Regions from separate parts of the Paenibacillus sp. FSL R10-2778 genome, predicted to be linked through region 1. Evidence: predicted binding sites of a transcription regulator. Region 1 holds the regulator's gene; the other holds the start of a gene.
The links. Region 1 encodes CtsR, which represses protease genes until heat stress. Its sites were predicted from a motif close to ATGGTCAATAAAGGTCAAACA; they were not measured.

Region 2: the regulator CtsR is predicted to act here: its motif matches at 2,992-3,012, upstream of clpP (ATP-dependent Clp endopeptidase proteolytic subunit ClpP).

The regions. Positions count from the first base shown of each region.
Region 1 covers NZ_CP151956.1:6,322,076-6,327,289, forward strand. The annotation lists gene clpC (ATP-dependent protease ATP-binding subunit ClpC) at 1-1,304, opposite strand, end outside; gene NST40_RS28465 (protein arginine kinase) at 1,340-2,404, opposite strand; gene NST40_RS28470 (UvrB/UvrC motif-containing protein) at 2,433-2,957, opposite strand; gene NST40_RS28475 (CtsR family transcriptional regulator) at 2,988-3,449, opposite strand; gene NST40_RS28480 (GNAT family N-acetyltransferase) at 3,743-4,915, opposite strand.
Region 2 covers NZ_CP151956.1:182,232-187,445, forward strand. The annotation lists gene NST40_RS00890 (SIMPL domain-containing protein) at 1-239, shown strand, start outside; gene NST40_RS00895 (DUF4163 domain-containing protein) at 366-1,469, shown strand; gene NST40_RS00900 (GDSL-type esterase/lipase family protein) at 1,581-2,219, shown strand; gene clpP (ATP-dependent Clp endopeptidase proteolytic subunit ClpP) at 2,309-2,905, opposite strand; tRNA gene NST40_RS00910 (tRNA-Arg) at 3,099-3,173, opposite strand; gene NST40_RS00915 (sugar-binding domain-containing protein) at 3,442-4,494, shown strand; gene gap (type I glyceraldehyde-3-phosphate dehydrogenase) at 4,608-5,214, shown strand, end outside.

The DNA.
Region 1 (5,214 bases):
TCTTGGCTCTGAACAGCAGAATCCTTCTCCTTGCGGATATCATCCAAGCGCATTTCTAGTTCCTTCAGATTTGGCGGGATAGTGTAAGAGTGAAGCCTTACTTTAGACCCTGCTTCATCGATAAGGTCAATGGCTTTATCCGGCAGGAAACGATCCGGAATGTAACGATCAGACAGCTTTACAGCTTCCACGATAGCTTCATCCGTAATTTTCACACGGTGATGTGCTTCATAACGATCGCGAAGTCCAAATAAAATTTGTACCGCTTCTTCTGGAGATGGCTGATCCACCGTAATGGGTTGGAAACGGCGCTCCAAAGCTGCATCTTTTTCAATATATTTACGATATTCATCCAGCGTAGTCGCACCGATGCACTGAAGTTCTCCGCGGGCTAAAGCCGGCTTAAGAATGTTGGAAGCATCAATAGCACCTTCTGCGCCACCAGCACCGATCAGCGTATGAAGCTCATCGATAAAGAGTACGATATTCCCCGCTTGGCGAATCTCATCCATGATTTTCTTGAGGCGGTCTTCAAACTCACCGCGATATTTAGTACCAGCCACTACCGAGCCCATATCGAGCGTCATTACGCGTTTGTCGCGCAGTGTTTCTGGAATTTCATTATTAATGATCTTTTGGGCCAAGCCTTCAGCAATAGCTGTTTTACCAACCCCAGGTTCACCTATCAACACCGGGTTGTTCTTCGTCCGGCGGCTCAGCACCTGAATAACACGTTCAATTTCCTTGCTGCGACCGATAACTGGATCCAGGTTGCCATCCTTGGCATAAGCCGTCAAATCGCGTGCTAGACCGTCTAGAGTCGGTGTGCTGACATTAGCAGGTGTTCCGCTATGACTGGATGCAGCCTCGCTGCTTCCCAGAAGCTGAAGCACTTGCTGACGAGCTTTGTTCAAGCTGATGCCTAGGTTATTAAGCACACGAGCCGCGACACCTTCTCCTTCACGAATAAGTCCTAGCAGAATATGCTCAGTGCCGACATACGTATGTCCCAGCTTGCGGGCTTCGTCCATCGACAACTCGATTACTTTTTTGGCGCGAGGAGTATAAGCAATGTTCGTAGGTTGTTCTTGGCCTCTGCCAATCAGTGTCTCCACTTCGTCCTGGATTTTCTCAAGACCCAGACCCAAAGCGATTAATGCTTTAGCAGCAATGCCGTCTCCTTCACGAATAAGTCCTAGCAAAATATGTTCTGTGCCAATATTGTTGTGTCCTAAACGAACAGCTTCTTCCTGCGCTAGCGCTAGCACTTTTTGTGCGCGTTCCGTAAATCTTCCAAACATCATATCTCCTGCACCTCCATGAATAATAAATATCTATATTAATGTTGTGTTCCCAGTGTTTCTCGGAGCAGTTTCGCCCGATACATATCCCGTTCAGTGGCGTTCATCTCGTCACCGAACATTTTTTGCAGAAATCCTGGCTGTGTCTTAACGTTAAGCTCATTAAGCACGGAAATCGAAGGGCCTTCCAGTATACCAAGGTCAACCCCAAGTCTCACATCAGACAGCCGTTGTGCGGATTCTTTAAGCTCCATTAGAGCAGCGTAACACAAAATCCCATAAGATCTTTTCACTCGGTCTGTAATTCTTAAAGCGGAATCTACAAGCAGCCTTTCACGGGCATTTCGTTCATGCTCTATAATCTGGGTGACTACACTGTGAAGGTTCTCGATGATTTCACTTTCTGTTTGACCGAGAGTAATCTGATTGGAAATTTGAAAGATGTTCCCTACTGCTTCGCTGCCCTCACCATAAATTCCTCTTACAGTCAATCCCACTTGGTTCACTGCTGACAATATGCGATTGATCTGTTGGGTCATTACTAGTGCTGGCAAATGCAGCATTACTGAGGCACGCAGCCCTGTACCCACATTGGTGGGACAACTGGTCAAGTATCCTCTTTTATCATCAAAAGCGTAATTCACAGCCGATTCGAAGATATCATCGATGGCTGTCGCACGTTCCCATGCTTCTCTTACCTGAAGACCCGGGAACAGACATTGGATCCGCAGATGGTCTTCTTCGTTAATCATGATGCTGACCGACTCATCTTCATTTAATATCACAGCTGCGCCACGTGAATCATTAGCCAGATTAGGACTGATGAGATGTTTCTCGACCAATACCTTTTTATCCAGTTCATTCACTTCAGCAAGCTTTATCAGTTGAAAAGATCCGAATACGGCAGCAGTTTCCCCATGAAACACAGGGGCCAGCAGCTCTAATACTTCTTCCGATTGCTCTAAGGAAGCAAGCATAGGGAATGGAAGATGCTCTAAATTACGTGCAATACGCATACGGCTGCTAATTACAATCTCGGAGTGACTGCCTCCCGAGCGCATCCAATCACTAAGCGCTTGTTCAGTAAATCGGAGACTTGACATGTCATATCCCCCCTATATATCAAAGACTTTACTCTTGTGCCATTTCTTTTTCAAGTTGGCGAATTTGATCCCGCAGCTCTGCCGCAGTTTCGAATTCCTCCTGTGCGATACTTTGCTGTAATTCCAGCTTCAATTCATCAATTTGCCGCTTGAACACAATTTGTGCTCCAGCACGTTTAGGAATCTTGCCTACATGCGAAGTGCTGCCATGCACCCGTTTAAAGAGCGGGTCCAGTGCACTGTTAAAATATTTATAACAGGAGCTGCAGCCAAAACGACCCAATTTGCTAAACTGCGAGTACGTCATTCCACAATTCTCACATTGCAGACTCTGCGTAGTCTTCGTAGCAGCCGTCTTTTCCTTACCGGCCCCTTCAAGATCAAGCAGACCGGACAGCAAGCTGTGAATGGAGAATCCTCCAGCAGTTCCCGGGATCAGTTCACCCTTCTCCCGCGCACAGCTCTCGCAGATATGAAATTCTGTCTTCTCTCCATTCACGATCTTGGTGAAATGGAGTGTTGCTGGCTTGACGCCACATTCCTGACATTGCATAAGCGAAAGCCCCTCCCTTATGATTGACAATTATTTGCCTAACAAAGAGATTAACATCGCCTTCATAATCTTGGCCCGAATCTCATCCCGATATGGAATCTTAACCGTTAGGCAATCCCGAGAAACAGCAGCGCGCATAAGACACGCCTCACGCTTGCTTAGAAAACCAGCTTCCTCCAGTTGATAAATCAACCCTTCGGCAGCGTTTTGATCTATCCCGCCACCTATAGTATGGTTTAAATGGGCATGCAGTGCCACGTTGGGCGGCAATTCAAAACGTTGAATACGAATATATCCCCCGCCACCACGCTTACTTTCCACCACATAGCCTTTTTCCAGTGTAAAGCGTGTACTAATAACATAATTGATCTGTGACGGTACGCATGAGAACTGGTCCGCCAGGTCATTTCGCTGGATTTCCACCGTACCTTCGGGACTTTCATGCAAAATATTCTTCAGATATTGTTCAATAATATCAGAGATATTGCGCATCACTCATCCTCCAGTGCTCTTTAAAGCTTCATAATATCGCTTGCGCCCGCATCCTTAATGACATTCATTAGTGAACTTCATTCATATAAGTCTGAAGAAAACTTCACAAATTCAGAGGATCGCACTGTATGTCATCAGGTGCGTTGACTTTGACTTTCTTTGACTTTTTAATATTATAACATATTCTGTGCTAATTCCAAGTGGATTCTCTTATTTTTCACTTTTTTCAGCGAATGTATTCGGAAATAAAGAACTCTCCCAGCATCTTTCGAAGGGGAGAGCCTAATTATTTTCTAAAAATGATCAAAAAGTGCAGTTTCAGCTTGCGGTATGATTTCTTCGAGCCATTCCAGAGCCCTCGGATTACCAGTCACACGTCTATAACGAGCCAGCTCTGCCGGGCGTTTATATCCAAACATTAGAATCGTCAGCGTACCAATATCACAGCTTAAGTCAGCTGCATCCCGTTCACCCTCTATACGCAAGAAAGCTGCTGCTCCCTTTTCGGAGACAGTCCATTCCCACAACCCGTCATTCCATGGGGCATATTTATCTTCAATATAGATAACCTGTTTCTTCTGACTGTTGTGACGCTTAAAAGAATAACTCTCCACGAATGCTTTAGCATTAACAATACGCGCCATAAAATAAGGATAATTCTCCTGCTCTATACGCGGATCAGGCAGCAAAAAGGGTAACATATCATCGGATGGCACCAGTTTTAGCGATGCACCGGTCACCATCGAATCGTGATTCGCAAGAAATGTCCACAGCCCCTGCCGGGCCTGTTCGTTCAAAAACACAAATTCATCAATGACCAGCTCTCTATTTTCTATCTTATATAGTACGTATCCTTCAGGTTCCCCAAGCTGTGAATAAAATACCGCAGTCTGACCTTCATCATCCAGAACAGAGCTCTCCCACCAGTCCAAATCACGCTTAAGTGTTCCGTTATATCTAACTGCAAAACGATTGTATAAGTTGTCCAATACTTCGATATCTATAACACCACGTCTTACCTTGCCCTCAACTTCAACCTTCTTGGGGAACCTGGCAACAGGAATGGAGTATTTCTTATATTCACAATAAACTTCCCAACCAAATTTGCGATAAAAGGGGATCAGGAACGGATGCAGAAAAGATAATGTCTGCCCCGCCTCATTCATCGTTTGCAGCGTATGCGCCAGGAGCTTTGCCACATGCCCCTGTCTGCGATTCTCTGGCCATGTCGCTACCCCTGCGAGCCCTCCCATAGGTACTAATCTACCTTGTATGTACACTTCGAACGGAAGAAGAGTAAGTTTAGCTTCCAAAGTACCTTCTTCAAAAGCACCCCATACGCGTTCTGCTTTAAATCTTTCCTTAGCATTCGCCCTTTTCTCACTGGGCAGCTTGTATTGAAAAGCATATTCAGATAAATCCATGCTTAGATCAAACTCTTCTGAGTGCAACTGTCTGATATCCACAAAACTCACCTCATCATTTATGAATTTACTTTTATGGTTAGTATAACAAGAGAGTTTATTGTGTGCGAATTATAAGGATATTTTTCGAACTTTTTTTAGTTATCCACAGCCTTAGGCAGTTTTAAAAATAGTCTTGTAATCTTGTTCTATTCAAGTTAAAATAATTATCCACTTATTAATCCCTCTATCCACATAAATATGACTATATCCACAGCAACCCGTGTATTACTTAGGTTTTCTGTTGACAGATCTACATAAATATGTACTTAATCCACACCATTTGGTGATTTTTTGCCTTT
Region 2 (5,214 bases), 800 kb from region 1:
TGATTGAAAAAGCGATGGCGAATGCAGATGTTAAAGCAGGGGCTATTGCTAAGGCAGCTAAACGCAGCTTGGGTCAAGTGATCACGGTCAGCCAAAATGATGGCGATATCACTCCGGTTTATTTTGAACAGAATCTAAAAATGAATATGGCTGCAGCAGATGCTGGTGCAAGTACATCCGTGCAACCCGGAGTAGTTAAAGTTACAACTCAGCTGAGCGTAATGTATGAATTGAAATAGTATCAGAACAAGGTGAATGCAGAGAGGAGAGGTGATCTTCCACTAGTAATAGTGGGGGGCGCCTCTTTTTTTGTGTAAGTTCTCTACGATTCTGTTTAATAAATTGGAAAGGAGAGGAAAAATAAGATGATGAATATTATTTCAAAAGAATCAGCGCGCAAATGGGGCATAGGTCTGATGTCAGCAGGTTTATTGTTTGTTGGAGGCCTGCTGCCCAGCGAAACGGGTTATGCAGCAGCTAGTAAAACGGAGAATAAAGCTATTGATTCGCGTATCGTTTTAAAGGCAAACGGGATAAATTCGTTGCAGGAAGGTATTTTGAAGGAAGGACTGGCCTGGATTCCCATAACTTTTATGCGAGATGTGTTGGGATTACCGCTTGTGTATGATAAGAAGGAAAATGCGTACATGATTGGAAAAGGATCGGCCAAGGCCAAGTTGATGTTATCCAGCTACGGTACTTCTGTGTGGGTGAACAACTATTTCATTCGAGAGTATGAAGGGAAGTTAATTAATAATCGCCTCTATGTTCCATCAGGATTGTTAAATGATTATATGGGTTATAAGGTAGATTGGAGTCGGGCCGCCAGTAGGCTGAATGTGGTGAACAGACCGCAGAACGCGCTGACGGTAACCACGGAAACTTATGCTAAAGATCGGGCAGAAGCTTTTATTCAGCTTGATTATCCGAAGATCAGTGGATTGGGCAACTCCAGTGCGCAACAAGCTATTAATAATACTTTGAAGGAAAGTGTTATGAAATTCGCGGCGGGTGCAGAACAGGATATCTCCGATCGAGATGGAGCAGAGCCCAAATACACCTATGATTCAGGTTATGTAGTGACCTACAATCAGAATGGTGTGATCAGCATAGTGATGCATCAGTATAGTGATACGGGCGGCGCCCATGGAATGACTAACCGTGAAGCCTTCACCTTCTCGCTTAAGGATGGTAAACGTCTACTGTTGGGCGACCTGTTTGGAGCTAATCCAAACTACAAAAAACAGCTGAATGCAAAGCTGAGCAAGCTGCTGAAGGCAGAGGATAGTTATTTGGGAGGATTCAACGGATTGAATACGGAGAAATATTTCTATCTGAAGGACGACAAGGTTGTTCTGTTCTTCCAATTATATGAGTACACAGCGTATGCTGCAGGCTTCCCTGAGTATACTTTTAGTTTCAAAGAGCTTTTGCCGGATGGCAGTAGCCCGTTTGCTGGCATGAAATAAATGGAAATGCGTCGTCTCCGCTAATGTCGGCACAAGACATCTCCCCCTTACCAGAGTTGTCTCTTGTTCATATGCTAAAGGGAGTAACTAGTTTATGAACGGGGGAGAGCTATGGGCTACCAATATACTGCAATTGGCGATTCCTTGACGACTGGATTTGGTGCTCTGCCAGGTAACGGTTTTGTACCGGTGTACCGTAGAATGGCAGAAGGGAGACTGCGGACTACTGTAGCCTCTACGAATTTAGGCGTGAACGGAATGACTACTTCAGAGCTGGAGCAGCGGCTGCGCGGAAATTCCATGATGCGTGAGGCCGTTCGAGTAGCCGATATCATCACTGTGTCTATCGGTGGTAATGATTTGATTCACGCGGCCAAATCAGCAGCAAGACAGCAAGGCAACTTATCCGCAGAACTGCGCAGATCGCTTCAGGAATGCAAACAAAATTTCTCTGCAATTATGAATATCCTTATACAATTGAAGGCGAGGACGCGTAGACCTTTTATCATTAGAATTGTGGGATTATATAACCCCTATCCTCAGGTGGTTGGTGCGACAGAGTGGGTCAGGCAGTTTAATCAATACGCAGCACAGTACAGCAGCCGAGTATGTGGATTTGCTTCGATTTACAGTGAGTTCGCAGGAAATGAGAGAGGGCTGTTATCCATTGATCATTTGCATCCGAATGGCCGGGGTTATCGCGTAATTGCCGAGAAGCTGGATGCGCTAGGTTATGGCGGGCTGGCTTAATTGGATTTAGGTCTTCTATAAAATATAAAGAGGCTGTGCTCTAACCATAACGGATAGAGCACAGCCTCTTTATATTTTTACTTTATAGCTTACACACCGCTAGGCAATGTCTTCTCGATTACTTTATCTACGATACCGTATTCAGCCGCGTCTGCAGCAGTCATGAAGTAGTCGCGATCTGTATCCTTCTCAATACGTTCTAGAGGTTGACCCGTACGTTCTGCTAGAATACGGTTCAGCTTATCGCGCAATTTGAGGATGCGGCGGGCACGGATTTCAATGTCCGTTGCTTGACCTTGAGCACCACCCAGAGGCTGGTGGATCATAATCTCGCTGTTAGGCAGTGCGAAGCGTTTGCCTTTGGCGCCAGCGTTTAGCAGGAAAGCTCCCATGGAAGCTGCCATACCCACACAAATGGTGGAAACGTCTGGTTTAATGTACTGCATTGTATCAAAAATAGCCATACCTGCAGTAATGGAACCGCCTGGACTATTCACGTAGAGGTGAATGTCCTTGTCAGGATCTTCGGCAGCTAAGAACAGCATTTGTGCGATGATAGAATTGGCTACCACGTCATTAACCTCCGTTCCAAGGAAAATGATGCGGTCCTTCAGCAGGCGGGAATAGATGTCATAAGCGCGCTCGCCGCGGTTGCTCTGTTCTACTACCATAGGAATATAACTCACGTGGAAAACCTCCTTGATATTGGTTCTTTAAATGTATTCATTTTTACTCTTGCCGTATTACCCACATGATAAACAAATTCAAACAAAAAGTCAAAGAAAGTCAAACTTATATTCAAAAAAAAGAGCCGACAAGCGGCTCTTTGGTTAAGTAGTAGTATAGGCACTACTAAATTATGTGCAAAAATGAAATTAATGGCGCGCCCGCCAAGAATCGAACTTGGATCTCAGGCTTCGGAGGCCTACGTCATATCCATTGGACCACGGGCGCAACAAAAATGATTATAATACAATTTTTACACAATTGCAATGTAATATTAATACTGGACAAGCGCTCTAGGGACAGGCATCTGGCGCTATATCTTTTTCTGACCTTATTAATGTATAAGAAGACAAGCGCTTGAGAATTCTACTCTCGGAAGACTTGCGCTTCGAGCAATATTTGGTTAGAATATGGGTGGGACTTAAAAAGTTTACCCGGGACGTTTTGAGACCATGAACAAGGGAATAGAGGAAGACGAAGTTGCAGGAGTGAAAGTATGCGTAATTTATTAGATATCCAAAAGCAGCTTCTGCCTGATCTCATGGAAACCCTTAAGAGACGGTACACGATTCTTCATCAGATCATGCTGTCCGATATTATTGGGCGCAGAACGCTAGCCGCTTCGCTAGATATGACTGAGCGGGTACTGCGTGCCGAGACGGATCTTCTGAAATCGCAAGGGCTTATTGAGATCGAGAGTGTTGGCATGCGCATTAGCGCTGCTGGACGTAGACTGCTTGATTTGCTAGAGCCGGTTGTTAAGAGCCTATTTGGTCTGGATGAGCTGGAAGAGAAAATTCGAGCAACGTATGGTCTGGATAAAGTTATTGTAGTACCGGGTGATTGTGAGTCATCGCCGTTCACCAAACGAGAGCTTGGCCGAGCGGGTGCGAAAGCGCTGCTGAGTATACTTCGCGCAGATGATACAGTTGCCGTCACAGGTGGATCGACGCTTGCCGATATGGCTGATCAACTGGCACCGCCGTTGTCCCTTTCCTATAAGAACGCTTGGTTTGTTCCGGCGCGTGGAGGATTAGGAGAGAGTATGGAGATTCAAGCCAACACGATTGCCTCAACCATGGCAAAGCGGGTTGGAGCCAACTACCGGTTGTTGCATGTCCCTGATTTGCTTAGCGGGGATGCATACCAATCGCTGGCACTTGACTCTAATATTGGAGAGATTGTACAAACCATCCGTAGTTCGCGTATTATTGTACATGGGATTGGGGATGCCATTGAAATGACCCGCCGCCGCAAACTGGACGAGGCTACAGTCTCGGAAATCCAGGGTGAAGGGGCAGTGGCCGAATCTTTTGGCTATTATTTCAATGAAGAGGGTCAGGTTGTCCATACCATGCTTACGATGGGTCTACGTCTAGAAGATATTATTCGGACAGAGAAAGTCATCGGTATTGCAGGAGGCAAACCCAAGGCCAAAGCCATTCATGCCATGCTGCGTTTCGGGCAGGAGAATATTCTCGTCACGGACGAGGCTGCTGCAGTAGAAATAGGCAAGGAAATTGACAATCAACTACAGCTATCTTCGTAGTTTTTAGATTGCAGGCAATAACATACTTCTTGCATCATACTTAACATTGTTGTCATGACAGACCTCACCGTCTGTTTTGAATAAATAAAACGAATTCTAGGAGGAACTATTCAATGAGTGTAAAAGTTGGAATTAACGGTTTTGGACGTATTGGACGCCTTGCTTTCCGCCGTATTCAAAATGTAGAAGGTATCGAAGTGGTAGCAATCAACGACTTGACTGACGCTAAGATGCTTGCTCATTTGCTTAAATATGATACAACTCAAGGTAAATTCCAAGGTGATGTTGAAGTGCATGATGGCTTCTTCAAAGTCAATGGTAAAGAAGTTAAGGTTCTTGCTAACCGCAACCCTGAAGAATTGCCATGGGGCGACCTAGGCGTTGATATCGTACTTGAGTGCACAGGTTTCTTCACAACTAAAGAAGCAGCTGAAAAACACTTGAAAGGTGGAGCTAAGAAAGTAGTTATCTCCGCTCCAGCTACTGGCGACATGAAAACTGTCGTTTACAACGTTAACGATGACATTCTTGATGGTACTGAGACTGTTATTTCCGGCGCATCTTGCACAACTAACTGCCTAGCTCCAATGGCAAAAGTACTGAACGACAAGTTCGGTATCGTTGAAGGCTTGATGACTACAATTCATGCTTACACTGGCGACCAAAACACTTTGGATGCTCCACATGCTAAAGGTGACTTCAGACGCGCTCGTGCAGCAG